DNA from 4 places in the Solibacillus sp. FSL W7-1464 genome. Region 1 is predicted to be linked to each of the others. Evidence: riboswitches for the same ligand, from Rfam matches in the RefSeq annotation. Region 1 holds a riboswitch; each other region holds the start of a gene.
The links. Region 1 has a riboswitch for S-adenosylmethionine ahead of MKZ25_RS14760 (methionine ABC transporter ATP-binding protein). Riboswitches for the same ligand answer to the same signal wherever they lie in the genome.

Region 1 (3,853 bases):
AGTAAAATTCATTCAATATCCGAAATGTACAACTTGTAAAAAGGCGCAAAAATGGCTAGATGAGCAAGGTGTGGACTATGAAAATATTCATATCGTAGAACAGACACCATCGAAAGAGGAAATTAAAGCCATTTACGAAGCAAGCGGAGTGCCGTTAAAGAAATTTTTTAATACATCTGGCATGAAATATCGTGAGTTAGGCCTAAAAGACAAACTGCCGACAATGTCCGAAGATGAGCAGTTAGAGCTATTAGCATCAGATGGTATGTTAATTAAGCGACCAATCGTAACAGATGGTAAAAAATTAACTTTAGGATTTAAGGAGTCTGACTTCTTAGAAACTTGGAAATAAACAGTTATTCACATTGTATTTCCGAACGAAATATGGCAAAATGAACTTGATTGTACTACATATGACATGGAGGTTTTCAAATGAGCACACCAAAAGAATTACGTTATTCAAAAGAGCATGAGTGGGTTAAAATTGAAGACGGTAAAGCAACGATCGGTATTACGGATTTCGCACAATCTGAACTAGGCGATATCGTATTCGTAGAGTTACCTGAAGTAGGCGATGAAATTTCAAAGGATCAGCCATTCGGTAGTGTAGAATCTGTTAAAACAGTTTCTGAACTATATGCACCACTTTCTGGTAAAGTTGTTGCAATCAACGAAGAATTACTGGACAATCCTGAATACGTAAACGAATCTCCATACGGCAATGCATGGATGGTTACGGTTGAGTTAACAAGTGAAGCAGAAGTTGAAGAATTATTAGACGCAGATGCTTACACTGCATTAATCGAACAATAATATGAAACACTAAAGCCTTCTAATTAAAGGTTTTAGTGTTTTTTTGTTATTCTATACATAAAGGTGACGGATGAAAGGAAGCGTGTTATATGGGGAAATGCATCGTTGTAGAAGGTCGTGCCGATAAATTGCGATTGATTCCGATTTTAGCGGAAGACGTTACGATTATTTGTACAAATGGGACGATTAGTGAAGTCAATTTGATTGATTTATTGGAAGACTATGAGCATGATGAAATTATCACAATGTTTGATGCAGATAAAAATGGTGAAAAGTTACGTAAACTGATGAACCGTGCATATCCCGAAGCGACGCAGCTTATCATACCTCACGAATACGTTGAAGTAGAAAAAACACCTACTAAAATCTTAAGGGATATTTTACTACAGGCAAAATTTATAGTAAAAGAAGGATGACAGTATAATGGAACAATGGACGAAACAGCAGTGGGAACAGAACGTACAACAGCATGATCAGACAGCTTTTTTCTTATATACGCCTATGTGCGGCACATGTGAAGTGTCGGAAAAAATGTTGGATGTAATTGAGAAATTACTCCCAGATTTACCACTTGGTATGGCAAATATCAATTATTTAGGGGATTTGCCATATGAGTTGAAAATTGAAAGTGTACCTTGTTTAATCGTTTCAGACAACGGGGAACTAACGGATAAAATTTATGCGTTTAAATCCGTACCGTTTTTGTATGAAATATTAAAAAAGTAATTGACGTATTCACTTTGTCGTGATAAAGTAACATTCATAATAATAAAACTTAATAACGTTACTCTTATAAAGAGAGGTGGAGGGAAGTGCCCTATGAAGCCCGGCAACCAGCGTTTACGCAAAGGTGCCAATTCACACAAAGTTTAAACTTTGAAAGATGAGAGAACGGTTTACCGTATAAATGTATGTGAAACCTTTCTACTTGTCATGGTAGAAAGGTTTTTTTCATTCAACGGAGGTTTTGGATGAAAAAGAACATGATTTTGAAATAGCAAGCAGGTTATTTCGATTTAGAAGGAGTACAACCGATGATTGATATACAAAATATTACTAAAGTGTATAACACGAAAAACGGTAAACTTACGGCAGTTGATAATGTAAGTTTATCGATTAACAAAGGAGAAATATACGGTATTATCGGCTACAGTGGTGCCGGTAAAAGTACAATGATCCGCCTGCTGAACGGTTTGGAAAAGCCAACAACAGGGTCTGTCATTGTAGGCGGCCAGGATATTGCAAAAGCTTCCGGGGCAAAATTACGAGAAGCGCGTCAAAAAATAAGTATGATTTTCCAGCATTTCAATCTGCTCTGGTCCCGTACAGTCGAAGAAAATATCGCATTCCCACTTGAAATTGCAGGAGTTTCAAAAGCTGACCGTGAAAAGCGAGTGGAAGAGCTGATTGAACTCGTTGGTTTAAAAGGAAGAGGGAAAGCGTATCCTTCTCAGTTGTCCGGCGGGCAAAAGCAGCGTGTGGGCATTGCAAGAGCGTTGGCAAACAACCCGGAAGTGCTTTTATGTGATGAAGCGACTTCAGCGCTTGATCCGGAAACAACGGATTCCATTTTGGAATTACTGCTCGATATTAATAAAAACATCGGTCTTACAATTGTACTCATTACACATGAAATGCATGTTATCCGCAAAATCTGTAACAGAGTAGCGGTAATGGAAGCCGGAAAAGTTGTGGAGCAAGGTGATGTATTGCAAGTGTTCCAGCATCCTCAAGCACCAATTACGAAAAACTTCGTATCACAGGCTTCTGGTGAAACGCAGGAAACACAAGCATCACTAGAACAAATTTTTGCCAACTATCCAGGAGGCAAAATCGCCAAATTAATATTTGCCGGGGCAACGACAGAACAGCCTGTCATCTCGCAAATGATCAAGCAATTTGACGTAGTTGTAAATATTGTCCATGGTAAAATCTCGAATACAACGGGCGGTTCATTCGGTACATTGTTTATTCATATCAATGGCGAACCGAAAGCAGTCGCGGAAGCATTAAGCTTTTTAGCGAAACAGGAAATTCAAACGGAGGTGATTGAGCATGTTTAATCAATTATTTCCGAACGTCGACTGGGGTAAAATGCTCGAAGCAACATATGAAACAATTTATATGACGGCTGTTGCGACAGTCATCACATTTATACTCGGACTTCTGATTGGGATTGTCTTATTTTTAACGAGCGACAATCAATTATGGGCAAATAAAATTGTCCACTTTTTAACAGGATCATTCGTAAATATTTTCCGGTCGATTCCATTTATCGTCCTGATCATTTTATTGATTCCGTTCACAAAGTTTTTACTTGGAACAATCCGTGGCGCAAATGCAGCATTGCCTGCGCTAATAATCGGTGCAGCACCGTTTTATGCGCGCATGGTATTAATAGCATTGAGAGAAATTGATAAAGGTGTCATTGAAGCGGCCCGATCAATGGGAGCGAAAACTTCTACTATTATTTGGAAAGTGCTGATTCCGGAAAGCTTACCAGCATTAATTTCAGGTATTACGGTTACAGCTGTCGCTTTAGTAGGATATACAGCAATGGCCGGCATTATCGGTGCGGGCGGCTTAGGTAACCTGGCATTCCTTGACGGTTTCCAGCGTAACCGAACAGATGTGACATTAATGGCAACTGTTTTAATTTTAGTTGTCGTATTTATTATCCAGTATATTGGGGACTTCATTACAGCAAGAGTGGACAAACGATAGTTAGTGGCTTTTTAGGCCGTAATTATAAATATTGGTGCATCGAAACAATATGGACGCAAACTTTTAAAAAGTGCGCGTCCATCAGAAAAATAATCAGAATATAAAAAAGGTTTCGATAAACTGAACAAACTAAAAAAAGGGTAGGTAAAACAGATGAAGAAATTATTATCAAGCGTTATTTTAGGAGCTTCAGTACTAGCTTTAGCAGCATGTGGCGGCGAAGATGAAAAATTAGTAGTTGGTGCATCAAATACACCACACGCAGTAATTCTTGAAAAAGTTAAACCAATTTTAGAGGAACAAGGTATCGAGCTGG
Region 2 (3,853 bases), 560 kb from region 1:
AGGGAAAACAACAGATAATACCGCACTTGTATATGGAAAAGAAGTTCGGAAAATTGAATCTGGTGTTCGTACTTTAAAACTATTTGCCAGCGATGCAGTGAGCATGCTAGATCTAAATAAACATTTAGAAAATCGCAGCAGTGAACGCATTCGCTATTTTGATAAACGTTCAACATCTTTGGAAGCAGAAATAATTTCCCTGACAAAGCAACTTTCATATAGGTAAAATAGTGGCCATCCTACCCGGGAATACTTAGAGGTAGGGTGGTTTTTCTTATGAGGTTCTGAAAATTGTAATACCCGGCTGACCATATTTCGCATGAAAAAGTTTATACTATTAAAAGAGAAGCGAACGAAATAGGAGAGAATGGACATGAAAACAGTAGTAGTTGTAGGTGGCGGGATTACCGGGCTATGTACGATGCATTACTTGAGAAATAAAATGCATGAGCAAAATGTGGAAGCCCGGTTAATTCTGATTGAAAAGAGCACATATTTAGGCGGGAAAATCCATTCCGAACAGGATAGCGGTTTCATTATGGAAACAGGGGCTGATTCGATTGTTGCTCGTCATCCAGGGGTATTGGAACTTATAAAGGAGCTTGATTTTGAATCAGAGCTTGTATATAACGAAACAGGTATTTCCTACATTCATACGAATAATGAGCTGCATGCTATTCCGGCAGGATCAACATTCGGTATTCCGATGAGTGTAGAATCGCTCATGTCGAGCACTTTAGTTTCCGAAGAAGGGAAGAAAAGAGCACTTCAAGACTTTGAAATCCCGAATACTAAATTTACTAAAGAAAGCTCAATCGGTACATTTTTGGAATATTTTTTAGGTGAGGAAATTGTCCGCAAGCAAATTGCCCCTGTATTAGCGGGTGTTTATTCAGGAGATTTATATCAATTAAGCCTGGCGTCTACATTGCCTTATTTAGTGGATTATAAAAACAACTACGGATCGATTATTAAGGGCTTCGAAGCGAATCGTGAGCAATTCGAAAAAGCTGCGAATAAGAAGTTTATTTCCTTCCGTTCCGGTTTATCGGCCCTGATCAATCGTTTAGAGATACAGCTTCCGGAAGTTGAATTCATGAAAAATAAAGTAACAAAGAAAGTTCGTAAAACAGGCGAGCAATATGAAATCATGCTTGAAGACGAAACGATTTTAGCAGATGTTGTTGTACTGGCCATCCCGAATGATACGGTCCGTCAAGTAATACAGGATGACTCACTGGAGAAACAGTTGGAAAAGTTCACGACGGCATCAACTTTAACGATGTATGTTGGTTTTGATGTACCGGACGATATATTACCGGCTGATGGTACTGGATTTATCGTTTCGCACAATAGTGATTTAGTCTGTAATGCGTCGACATGGACGAGCCGTAAATGGAAGCATACGTCTGCAGAAGGCAATTTACTCGTTCGTCTGTTTTACAAAGATATTAATCCGCGCTATGAACAATTGGCAGCCATGTCTGATGAAGAGCTGACAACAGTTGCATTGGAAGATATTCGTCTGAGCTTAGGTATTGAAGCGAAGCCGACAGTCGTCAATGTAACGAGGTGGATTGACCAAATGCCACGATATGATTTGGCGCATAACGAAGCGTTATCGAAAGTTATACAGCAGATGGCAACGGATTACCCGAATATCCTATTAGCGGGATGTGCCTATTTCGGAGTGGGAATAGGTGCCTGTATTTTAAACGGTAAAAAAACGGCTGAACAGATTATTAGTCGAATTATGTAAAGAAATACTTCATTCGGCTAAAGGGTATTGACGGAACTATTAGATAACGTTATGATTCATTTAATTATTTCAAAAATTCATATTATTTTCTTATCAAGAGAAGTCGAGGGACTGGCCCGATGAAACTTCAGCAACCAACGTTAAGTCAGGTGCTAAATCCAGTGGCGGATGCCAGAAGATGAGAAGGGATTAAGTTGATAACTATTATGCCTTCTTTTATTTAATGAAAGAAGGCTTTTTTGTATCGTTAATATACTGAAAATACTGTAAATGATGGAGTGAAGGTAATGGGTTTACTTGAAGAATTACAAACACGGGTTTTAACAGCAGACGGGGCAATCGGAACACTTCTTTATTCATATGGGTTGGATTATTGTCATGAAGAGATGAATATTGCACGTCCTGATATTATAGAAAAAATTCATAGTGAATATATTGCGGCAGGTGCGGATATTATTCAGACAAATACATACGGAGCTAACCGGATTAAGCTTGCGCGTTATGGCTATGAAAATCGTGTGATGGAATTTAATGAAGCTGCGCTGAAAATCGCTAAGCGTGCTGCTTCTCTGGATGGGCAATATGTTCTGGCGACAATCGGTGGTATTCGCGGAATCCGTAAAAGTGACGCGACATTAGATGAAATTTTATTTGCATTCCAAGAACAAGCGGAAGTACTGCTAGCTGGTCAACCTGATGGATTCTTACTGGAAACCTATTACGATTTTGAAGAATTATCACAATGTGTCCATCTCTTACGTTCGATGACCGATTTACCGATCATTGCCCAAGTGACGATGCAGGAGCCGGGCGTCCTTCAAAATTTAATGTCTCTGAACGAAGCACTTCAGGATTTGGAAAGATTGGGTGCGGATATTGTTGGGAGTAACTGCCGATTAGGTCCTTTCCATACGATTCAGGCATTTGAAGGAGTCAATTTACCGAATAAGGCATTTCTGTCGGCTTACCCAAATGCATCATTATTGGATATTGAAGATGGCCGTGTTGTCTATGAATCGGAAACCGATTATTTCGCTCGTGCAGCCGTTGAACTTGTAAACCAAGGAGTCCGTTTAATTGGCGGTTGCTGCGGAACAACACCGAAGCATATTGCGGCGGTGAAAAAACGTTTGGCGAATATGCAGCCAATTGATACGAAGGAAGAAAAACCTGGATATACACAATTCGTCCGTATTCCGGAGCCGCGTAAGCAGGAGCCGCTCCATGAAAAAGCCAAACGTGAACGTTCTGTTATTGTGGAGCTTGATACACCGCGTCATCTGGAAATTGACGGATTTGTCGAAGGGGCAAAACAGCTGGCAAAAGCGGGCGCCGATGTTGTTATGATGGCTGATAACTCACTTGCTTCGCCGCGCATCAGTAATATTGCGATGGCTGCTATTTTGAAAGAGCATGGAATTCGTTCGTTGCCGCATTTAACATGCCGTGACCGAAATTTAATTGGGCTTCAGTCACATTTAATGGGACTTGATGCACTGGAACTTCATGATATTCTGGTCGTGACAGGGGACCCGACAAAAGTGGGGGATTTCCCAGGCGCGACGAGTGTATATGATGTTTCGTCAATGGAGCTTATTTCTCTTATTAAGCAGTTAAATAAAGGCGGTTCATTTACCGGGAAATCACTCCGTAAACAGGCGAATTTCTCGGTAGCTGCTGCCTTTAATCCGAATGTGCGTGTATTGGACCGTGCTGTTGCCCGTTTAGAGAAGAAAATCGAGCATGGGGCAGATTATTTTATTTCACAGCCGGTTTATACAAAAGAAAAGATTATCGAAATCTATGAGGCGACCAAGCATTTGGAAACACCGATCTATATCGGGATTATGCCATTAACATCTTCGCGCAGCGCAGAATTTTTACATCATGAAGTACCGGGTATTAAATTGTCCGATGAAGTACTTGCGCGTATGGCTGCCTGCGGGGATGACAAGGAAGCATCGACAGCAGAAGGAATCGCAATTGCGAAAGAGCTGCTCGATACGGCATGCAAATACTTTAACGGTATTTATTTAATTACGCCGTTTTTACGCTATGATATGACGCTGGAATTGATGGACTATGTAAAACAAT
Region 3 (3,853 bases), 2.6 Mb from region 1:
TCTAATCCGATCGATAAGCGAATGAGCTCTTCCGATACGCCTGCAGTTTTTAATTCTTCCGCAGATAACTGTTGGTGCGTTGTGCTCGCAGGGTGGATAATTAATGAACGGGCATCCCCAACGTTTGCTACATGAGAGAACAATTCCACGTTATCGATTACTTGGCGGCCTGCTTCACGTCCGCCTTTAATACCGAATGTAATGATAGATCCGAAACCGTTTTTCAAATATTTTTTCGCTAAATCATGCGTTGCAAAATCTTCGAAGCCGTTGTAATTTACGTATTCCACAAATGGGTGGTTTCTTAAATACTCGGCAACTTTCTGTGTATTTTCATTGTGACGGACAATACGCAAATGAAGCGTTTCAAGTCCTTGCAGGAAGTTAAATGCTGCGTCAGCAGATAGAGTTGGACCAAAATCACGCAATAGTTGAACACGAAGCTTTGTCGCAAATGCAGCGCCTGCTGTGTCAATCCCATAGCGTAGACCATGGTAAGAAGTATCCGGTTCTGTAAATCCTGGATGTCTTCCTTGTGTCCAGTCGAACTTGCCTGCATCCACTACAATCCCGCCGATCGTCGTCCCGTGACCGCCAATCCACTTTGTTGCAGAATGGATGACAACATCCGCACCGAATTCAATCGGATTACTTCCGTATGGGGAAGCAAATGTACTGTCGATTAATAAAGGAAGGCCGTTGTCATGGGCGATGTTTGCTACCGCTTCAATATCCAATACTTTCAAGCTTGGATTTCCGATAATTTCAGCGAAGATTGCCTTCGTTTTATCCGTGATTGCCGCCTGGAAGTTTGCAGGATCTGATTCATCCACAAATTTCACTGTAATGCCGTAGCGAGGCAATGTAGTTGCAAATAAATTGTAAGTCCCACCGTAAAGTGAACCTGCCGCAACAATTTCATCCCCTGCACCGGCAACGTTTAAAATAGAAAATGCTACTGCTGCTGCGCCAGATGAAAGCCCTACTGCAGCTGTACCCCCTTCTAATAAAGCAACCCGTTCTTCAAATGCCCCGACTGTCGGGTTCATAATACGTGAATAAATATTGCCTGTTTCCTGTAATGCAAATAGACGTTGCGCATGAGCTGTGTCGTTAAATGCATAGGCCGTTGTACGGTAAACCGGAACTGCGATCGCCCCTGTTTCCGGGTCTGGCTTTTGACCCCCGTGTAATAATAAAGTTTCTGGTCTTAAATTTGTCATTTTATTACCCCCAAAAATTTAATCGATGGTGAAATCGGTGTTTTTGAGGAGGATTTTTTAAATGAAAAAAACCCTCTTCAGTTAAGAAGAGGGTTGCGCATGAGCAAGTTTGCCTCCTCTTATCTTTCAAAATGTTTGTCCATTTTGTAGGAATTAGCACCTTAGTCAGTTCATCACTTACTGGTTGCCGGGCATCTCAGGGCCTATTCCCTCCGCCGCTCTTGATAAGAGTTATGTGATTTGTGTTCCATCGTTGTGTCTCAGTATAAAACACACTAATCCGATATGTCAACACAAAAAAATTAAAATTTTCAGATTTCTATTCTGATTGCTCTTATCTGTATTTAACGATATGCAAAAATTCCATCCCTATGAATTGAACAGACGCTAATAATCGACTTCAAGTAAAATATTGACTAAAATAAGCTTGAAGGATACACCATCAAGTTTTATTACATAAAAGGGAGATGTTCACGTGAATACAAAAGAATTATTACGCAGTCATACATCTGTTCGTAAATATACAGGTGAGGAAATTTCAAAAGAAACTGTCATCGATTTAATCGAAACAGCGCAAATGGCGGCAAGTTCGCATTTCGTACAGGCATACAGTGTCATTTGGGTAACGGATGAAGAAAAGAAAACGAAGCTTGGGGAGCTGTCTAAAAATGAATTTCAGTTTAAAACAGCGGGTGCTTCTTTCCTGTTTTGCGTAGATTTTAAGCGTTTGCAAGTAGCTGGTCAAAAGCACGGGGTTGATATTTCTGCTGACACGGCTGAAAACGTGCTTGTAGGGGTAGCAGATGTTGCGTTATTTGCCCAAAACTTCGTTATTGCAGCTGAATCAATGGGTTACGGCATTTGCTATATCGGTGGTGCCCGTACAAATCCTAAGGAAATCAGTGAACTGTTCAATTTACCGGAGTACGTTTTCCCGTTGTTTGCGATGACAATCGGTACACCGACAAAACGCAATGAAACAAAACCGCGTTTACCGGTAGCTGCAGTATTGCATGAAAATGGCTATGACGTTGCTAAATACGATGCCCTTCTAGATGAGTACGATGGGATTATGGAAGATTACTACAGTAGCCGATCTTCGAATCAAAAGACAGCAACATGGACGAAACAAATGGCCGATTACTTAGTTGAACAAAACCGTCCGCATATTAAAGACTTCCTCGCTTCACAAGGCTTTACTTGGAAGTAAGCTAATAAAAACCAAAATGCTATTTTTCTCTCTGAGAGAGAAAAATAGCATTTTTTTGCTGAGCGTTAAAAATTGATTTCCATTCCGGGTCGGATGCTTTCCGCGGGCGTGGCCTGAGCCTGTAGTCTCAGGCGTCACGCTAATCCCGCTGGAGTCGCCTCCCCTCCATTCCAATCAATTTTAAATAGCCGTTTCTTAATAAGGGTTTCCTTCTTTTTCAACGGTACTTCTACTTCTGCCCAAATTTCTTTATTTATTTCAACCCTTCAATCTGCAATGCTTTTACAGGTTGGAAATCTTCTCCTGTTTTTGCATACGTAATCGTTGCCTGGTCACCTTCTTGCAAATAGATTGCAAATGGTGCAACTTCTGTAGAAACGATGAAGTTTTCACCTGTGTTCGCCAGGAACGATACGATTGTAAAATCACCTACACGTTCTTTATAAACACGCACGACTTTCACCGTCGCTTTTGCCTCTTCGGCATTCGAAGTACCGTCTACCGTACTTCCGCCACGGCTTAGCGCTGTTTTATAAAGTCTTAACGCTTCATTTGGTGTGGTACCAAATGCCGATATTTCAGGATTTGCCGCTGACACAATGAAATAATTTTGCAGGAATCCGTTCGCATCAAGTACAGCTGACAGCCAGCTTGCTTCACCGTAGAAGTTGTAAAGGATCGGCATTTCGCCTTCCCATTCTTTTTCGATGAACTTTTTCTCAATAATTTCAAGAGCCCCTTGTGAATCCATATAGGACTCTTCCAGATTTCCTGTATAGTACGTTGCTTCACCAGTACGTGCATGTGTTAATGCATAACCTAGCATCGAGTCAACGCCCTCTTTTGGACTTGTAAAATCAGTGAAATAATACATTTCTCCGTCTTCCATAAAGATCGGGCTTACATTTGCTTCCGTACCTTCATCACTTGGCAGTTTAACATCCTTTTTGCCGACAAGACTGTTCCAGAAACCATGCACGTAGTTACCGTAATAACTGTTTTGCAAACTTACCGCTTCCGGTGATACAGCACCATCGATAAATGCCGGTACATCTGCAATTGCAATTTTTTCTGTTGCACCCGTCTCCGCATCGACAAGTACAACCCCTTTTACATCAAAGCCGTTACGGGCAGAAATAAATTCACCGTATGAACGGATGTAAAATGGTTTACCATTTTCATCAATTTCCAGCTGCGGATCCCCGTAGAAAATTAAAGCCGGATTTTGAAGACGGATATGACGCTCCAGATTTTTATTTAAATAAGCAGACGGAACATAGCTCATTTCAGCATTCACAAACTTTGGATTATCGCTTGAGTCAGTTGCACTCATCGTGAAATAACCAGGTGTTGTTTTTCCGTTAAACCATTTAAAGAATCCTGAAAACTCTACAGGTGCAATGTAAACATACTGATCATT
Region 4 (3,853 bases), 1.1 Mb from region 1:
AGCTGGAACAGATTAAACAGCAGCTGCTTGAATTAAATGCCGCAACGGAACAGGCGAAAGCACAAGGGCTGATTCCGCAAGATGCATTAAAATCGGTTGGTGTTATTTCCTTCTACGCGGAGCAGGTGAAGCGCATCAATCGTTTAATCGAACAGGATATCAATGTACCGCATTTGCACATCCGTACAGGCTCGGTCGATAAATTCCAAGGGATGGAGATGGATGTCATTATTGTCAGCATGGTGCGGAATCATGACAATGAGCGCGGAGAAATCGGGTTTGCGAAAGATTACCGACGTTTGAATGTTGCACTGTCCCGCGCACGGGAGCTGCTCATTATGATCGGCAGTACCGAAATGTTTACAAAGCGTCCAAAAAGCGCGAAAACACGGGATATGTATGCCCATGTATTAACGACAGTAAAAGAGCAGGACGGCTATTTTGCTGTTTAGAAACAGGGGGATTGGATTGAATGGATTTACAAAATACAGTTTTACAGCTGCAGAAAGAACTCAGCCAAAACCCATCCATTGAAATCAAAAAGCAAATGCAATATGCCATTCCGATTCACACATTGGAAGTGAAATATCATCCGGTGATACGTAATGCCATGGATATTTTAATGAAGATGATGCTCATTTCATTTGAGAAAGCAAAGCTGAAAAATGTGGAGCTATTAGCCGAAATTTTATTGGTGGAACCGTTATTTATTCATGATTTGACGAATAAAATGTTACGAATGGGTATGATTGTGAAGGAACAGGAATTTGCGCTAACCGCTAAAGGGAATGCTCAGCTGGAATCGGGCATTTTTGAAGAGGAACTTGAAGAAACAAGTTATTTTATTCAATACAGTCCGATTCATGAGCAGCCATTGGAGGGCGATCTGGAGGAATTTGCGGATTTGGAAGAGTTTCCGGAGCCTTTCCCGACAATCGAAACAGAAGAGATCGAAGCGATAGAAGAAACGGTGCTCATTGATTTCATTCAACAGCAACTATCCGAACAACCCGTAGCGGAAGAGGAAGTGCCGCATTCTATTACAAGTATTGTTTCGACGGAATCGATCCAGATTAATGATATACCGGTCCTATGTTTTTTACTGTTCGATCAAAAGGAAAACAGACATTTTGTGCGGGTATACAATACATTGACACGGGTATGGGATGAACGACTGGAAACAATCTTATTCAATATAGAAAAAGAACAGCTTCAGGAAGAGTAAAATATTTTTGGAATTATTGCAAAATTACAAAGTACATGTTACACTAATGACAATTTAATAGACTTATCAAGAGAAGCGGAGGGAACTTGGCCCAATGATGCTTCAGCAACCTCTAGTCCAACTAGAAAGGTGCTACTTCCAGCAAGGTGTTGACCTTGGCAGATAAGAACGGGTAAAAGCCCCTCTCAATTCTGATTTGCTGGAGTGAGAGGGGCTTTTTATATTGTTCTGGAACGGGTCGTTTCGCTCGTAAAACAATGCAATGCCTGAACATCACAGATTATTAAAAGTTTATTGAAAAAGTTTATGAGGGGGAAAGTGGAATGCCGATTAATATTCCGAAACATTTACCGGCGGGTGAACTGCTTAGAAAAGAGAAGATTTTCGTCATGGAGGAAGACCGTGCGAAAACACAGCAAATTCGACCGTTAAATATTTTGGTATTTAATTTAATGCCTGAAAAAGAAAAAACCGAACTGCAGTTGCTGCGCTTACTCGGTAATACACCATTACAGGTAGATGTGACATTTTTAAACACGGCTACATACGAATCAAAAAATGTTTCCAAATCGCATTTAGATACATTTTACCGCACGTTTGACCAAGTAAAGCACCGTCGTTTTGATGGTCTCATTATTACGGGTGCGCCTGTAGAGAAAATGGACTTTGAAGATGTAGGCTACTGGAATGAAATTACGCATGTTATGGACTGGGCAAACGAACATGTCACTTCGATCATGTATATATGTTGGGGCGCTCAAGCTGCTCTTTATCACCATTTTGGCATCGGGAAATTCGAATTGCCGAAGAAGTGCTCCGGTGTTTATTCCCATGTGATTACGGATTTAACAGTAGATCTAGTACGTGGCTTCAGTGATGAGTATGTGGCACCGCATTCACGTCACACATCGGTTTCGATTGATGAAGTACGGGCACATCCCGACTTGCGTTTACTAAGCTATTCGGATGATGCAGGCGTGTTTATCGTGCAATCGAAAAACAATAAACACATTATGATTACAGGACATCTGGAATATGATGCAACGACATTATCGGATGAGTACTTCCGCGACATGGAGAAGGATCCGGACAATACGGACATTCCGCTCAACTATTTCCCGAATAACGACCCGCTGCAGGCACCGAAAAATGTTTGGCGTGCCCATTCGCATCTGTTGTTCTACAACTGGCTGAACTACTACGTATATCAAGAAACGCCATATGAATGGCATTACGTCGATGAAAATATTGAATATCATATTTAATGCTTATAAATGAAACGAACCAGCAAGAGATGGACTCCTGCTGGTTCGTTCTATTTGATTGCGACCCAGGCACGTTCGCGTTCGATCTGCAAACTGATTTCCCGCCCGAAGAAATCGCTTAATACTTCGTCTGTTAAAACAACTTCCCGTGCATTGGCTTCGACATTTTTTCCGTCCTTCATTAAAAGGACATGGCTAAAACAAGGCAGAATCTCTTCTACATGGTGCGTCACATAAATAAGGGTAGGGCCGTTTTCAGTTTCTGCGATCTGTTCAATCGTCTGCAGCAGATTTTCCCGTTCGATCAAGTCCAGCCCGCCACACGGCTCGTCCAATATCAGAATTTCCGGATCTGCCATAACGGCCCTTGCGATCTGTACGCGCTGCCGTTCACCTTGTGACAAATGCTCGAATGATTTATTCGCTAAATGGTCACAGTGAAAATGTTTCATAACCGAAACTGCATGATCAATTTCTTCTTCCGTCACATCATTAAACAGACGAAGGGCACCGAATTTTCCGCTGAGCACGATTTCAATCGCGTTATCCTGCCAGTTGAAGTTATCGATCATCGCATTGCTGACCCAGCCAATCCGCGTCCGCAGTTTCGGTATATATGTCTTCCCGTATGTTTCACCCAGTACCTGTACTTTACCTTCATTTGGCCAAATATAACCGTTAATGACTTTCAGCAACGTTGTTTTGCCGGAGCCGTTTAACCCTAAAATAGCCCAATGCTGTCCCTTTTGTACATGCCAGCTTAAATCATTTAAAATCTGTTTGTCATTGCGATATAAATGGATATTTTCAATATGTATCATTTAAAAACACCTCCACTTACTACTATGCACTTTTTTCCATTGTTTCGAAAGTATTTTTTGAAAATTGTAATAATTTAAATATAAAAAAAGAAAGCAAACGCATAGTGCCTGCTCTCCCCATTATTTATATAACGACACTTTCAACACCTGCTGCGCGGTGGAATAGCTTTCCGTTCCATTTGAGCGCCCATTGTACGACAGGCCCTAAGCCGAACGCCATAAATACTGTACCGACTCCAACTGGTCCGCCCAATATAAAACCTACAACAGCAACCGTTACTTCCATTGTCGTGCGTGCGCGGTTAACACTCCAGCCAAGACGATGCACCAACAGCAGCATTAACGTATCACGTGGTCCTACACCGAGGTTCGCTACCATGTACATCCCGCAGCCGAAGCCCAGCAGGACAACGCCAACAGCAAATGCCAATATTTGTTCTAACAGTGTATTCGCATCCGGTAATACAATCAAAAATATATCAATAAAAATCCCTGTCAGGAACATGTCCAAGTAAGTCCCGACTTTCGGCAATCTTTTCGTG

Region 2: linked by a shared signal. The riboswitch ahead of MKZ25_RS17540 (bifunctional homocysteine S-methyltransferase/methylenetetrahydrofolate reductase) and the one ahead of MKZ25_RS14760 (methionine ABC transporter ATP-binding protein) in region 1 are both predicted to bind S-adenosylmethionine.
Region 3: linked by a shared signal. The riboswitch ahead of MKZ25_RS01675 (O-acetylhomoserine aminocarboxypropyltransferase/cysteine synthase family protein) and the one ahead of MKZ25_RS14760 (methionine ABC transporter ATP-binding protein) in region 1 are both predicted to bind S-adenosylmethionine.
Region 4: linked by a shared signal. The riboswitch ahead of metA (homoserine O-acetyltransferase MetA) and the one ahead of MKZ25_RS14760 (methionine ABC transporter ATP-binding protein) in region 1 are both predicted to bind S-adenosylmethionine.

Annotation. Positions count from the first base shown of each region.
Region 1 covers NZ_JBBORC010000001.1:2,961,795-2,965,647, reverse strand. Annotated here, with positions in the region: gene MKZ25_RS14780 (arsenate reductase family protein) at 1-352, shown strand, start outside; gene gcvH (glycine cleavage system protein GcvH) at 433-813, shown strand; gene MKZ25_RS14770 (toprim domain-containing protein) at 903-1,229, shown strand; gene MKZ25_RS14765 (thioredoxin family protein) at 1,237-1,539, shown strand; SAM riboswitch class I at 1,601-1,703, shown strand; gene MKZ25_RS14760 (methionine ABC transporter ATP-binding protein) at 1,848-2,876, shown strand; gene MKZ25_RS14755 (methionine ABC transporter permease) at 2,869-3,537, shown strand; gene MKZ25_RS14750 (MetQ/NlpA family ABC transporter substrate-binding protein) at 3,691-3,853, shown strand, end outside.
Region 2 covers NZ_JBBORC010000001.1:3,517,818-3,521,670, reverse strand. Annotated here, with positions in the region: gene MKZ25_RS17550 (chemotaxis protein) at 1-226, shown strand, start outside; gene hemG (protoporphyrinogen oxidase) at 374-1,759, shown strand; SAM riboswitch class I at 1,847-1,944, shown strand; gene MKZ25_RS17540 (bifunctional homocysteine S-methyltransferase/methylenetetrahydrofolate reductase) at 2,047-3,853, shown strand, end outside.
Region 3 covers NZ_JBBORC010000001.1:340,129-343,981, reverse strand. Annotated here, with positions in the region: gene MKZ25_RS01675 (O-acetylhomoserine aminocarboxypropyltransferase/cysteine synthase family protein) at 1-1,223, opposite strand, end outside; SAM riboswitch class I at 1,340-1,454, opposite strand; gene nfsA (oxygen-insensitive NADPH nitroreductase) at 1,699-2,433, shown strand; gene MKZ25_RS01665 (hypothetical protein) at 2,687-3,853, opposite strand, start outside.
Region 4 covers NZ_JBBORC010000001.1:1,892,189-1,896,041, forward strand. Annotated here, with positions in the region: gene MKZ25_RS09245 (AAA domain-containing protein) at 1-452, shown strand, start outside; gene MKZ25_RS09250 (nucleoside-diphosphate sugar epimerase) at 473-1,225, shown strand; SAM riboswitch class I at 1,286-1,394, shown strand; gene metA (homoserine O-acetyltransferase MetA) at 1,549-2,490, shown strand; gene MKZ25_RS09260 (ABC transporter ATP-binding protein) at 2,541-3,311, opposite strand; gene MKZ25_RS09265 (YczE/YyaS/YitT family protein) at 3,436-3,853, opposite strand, start outside.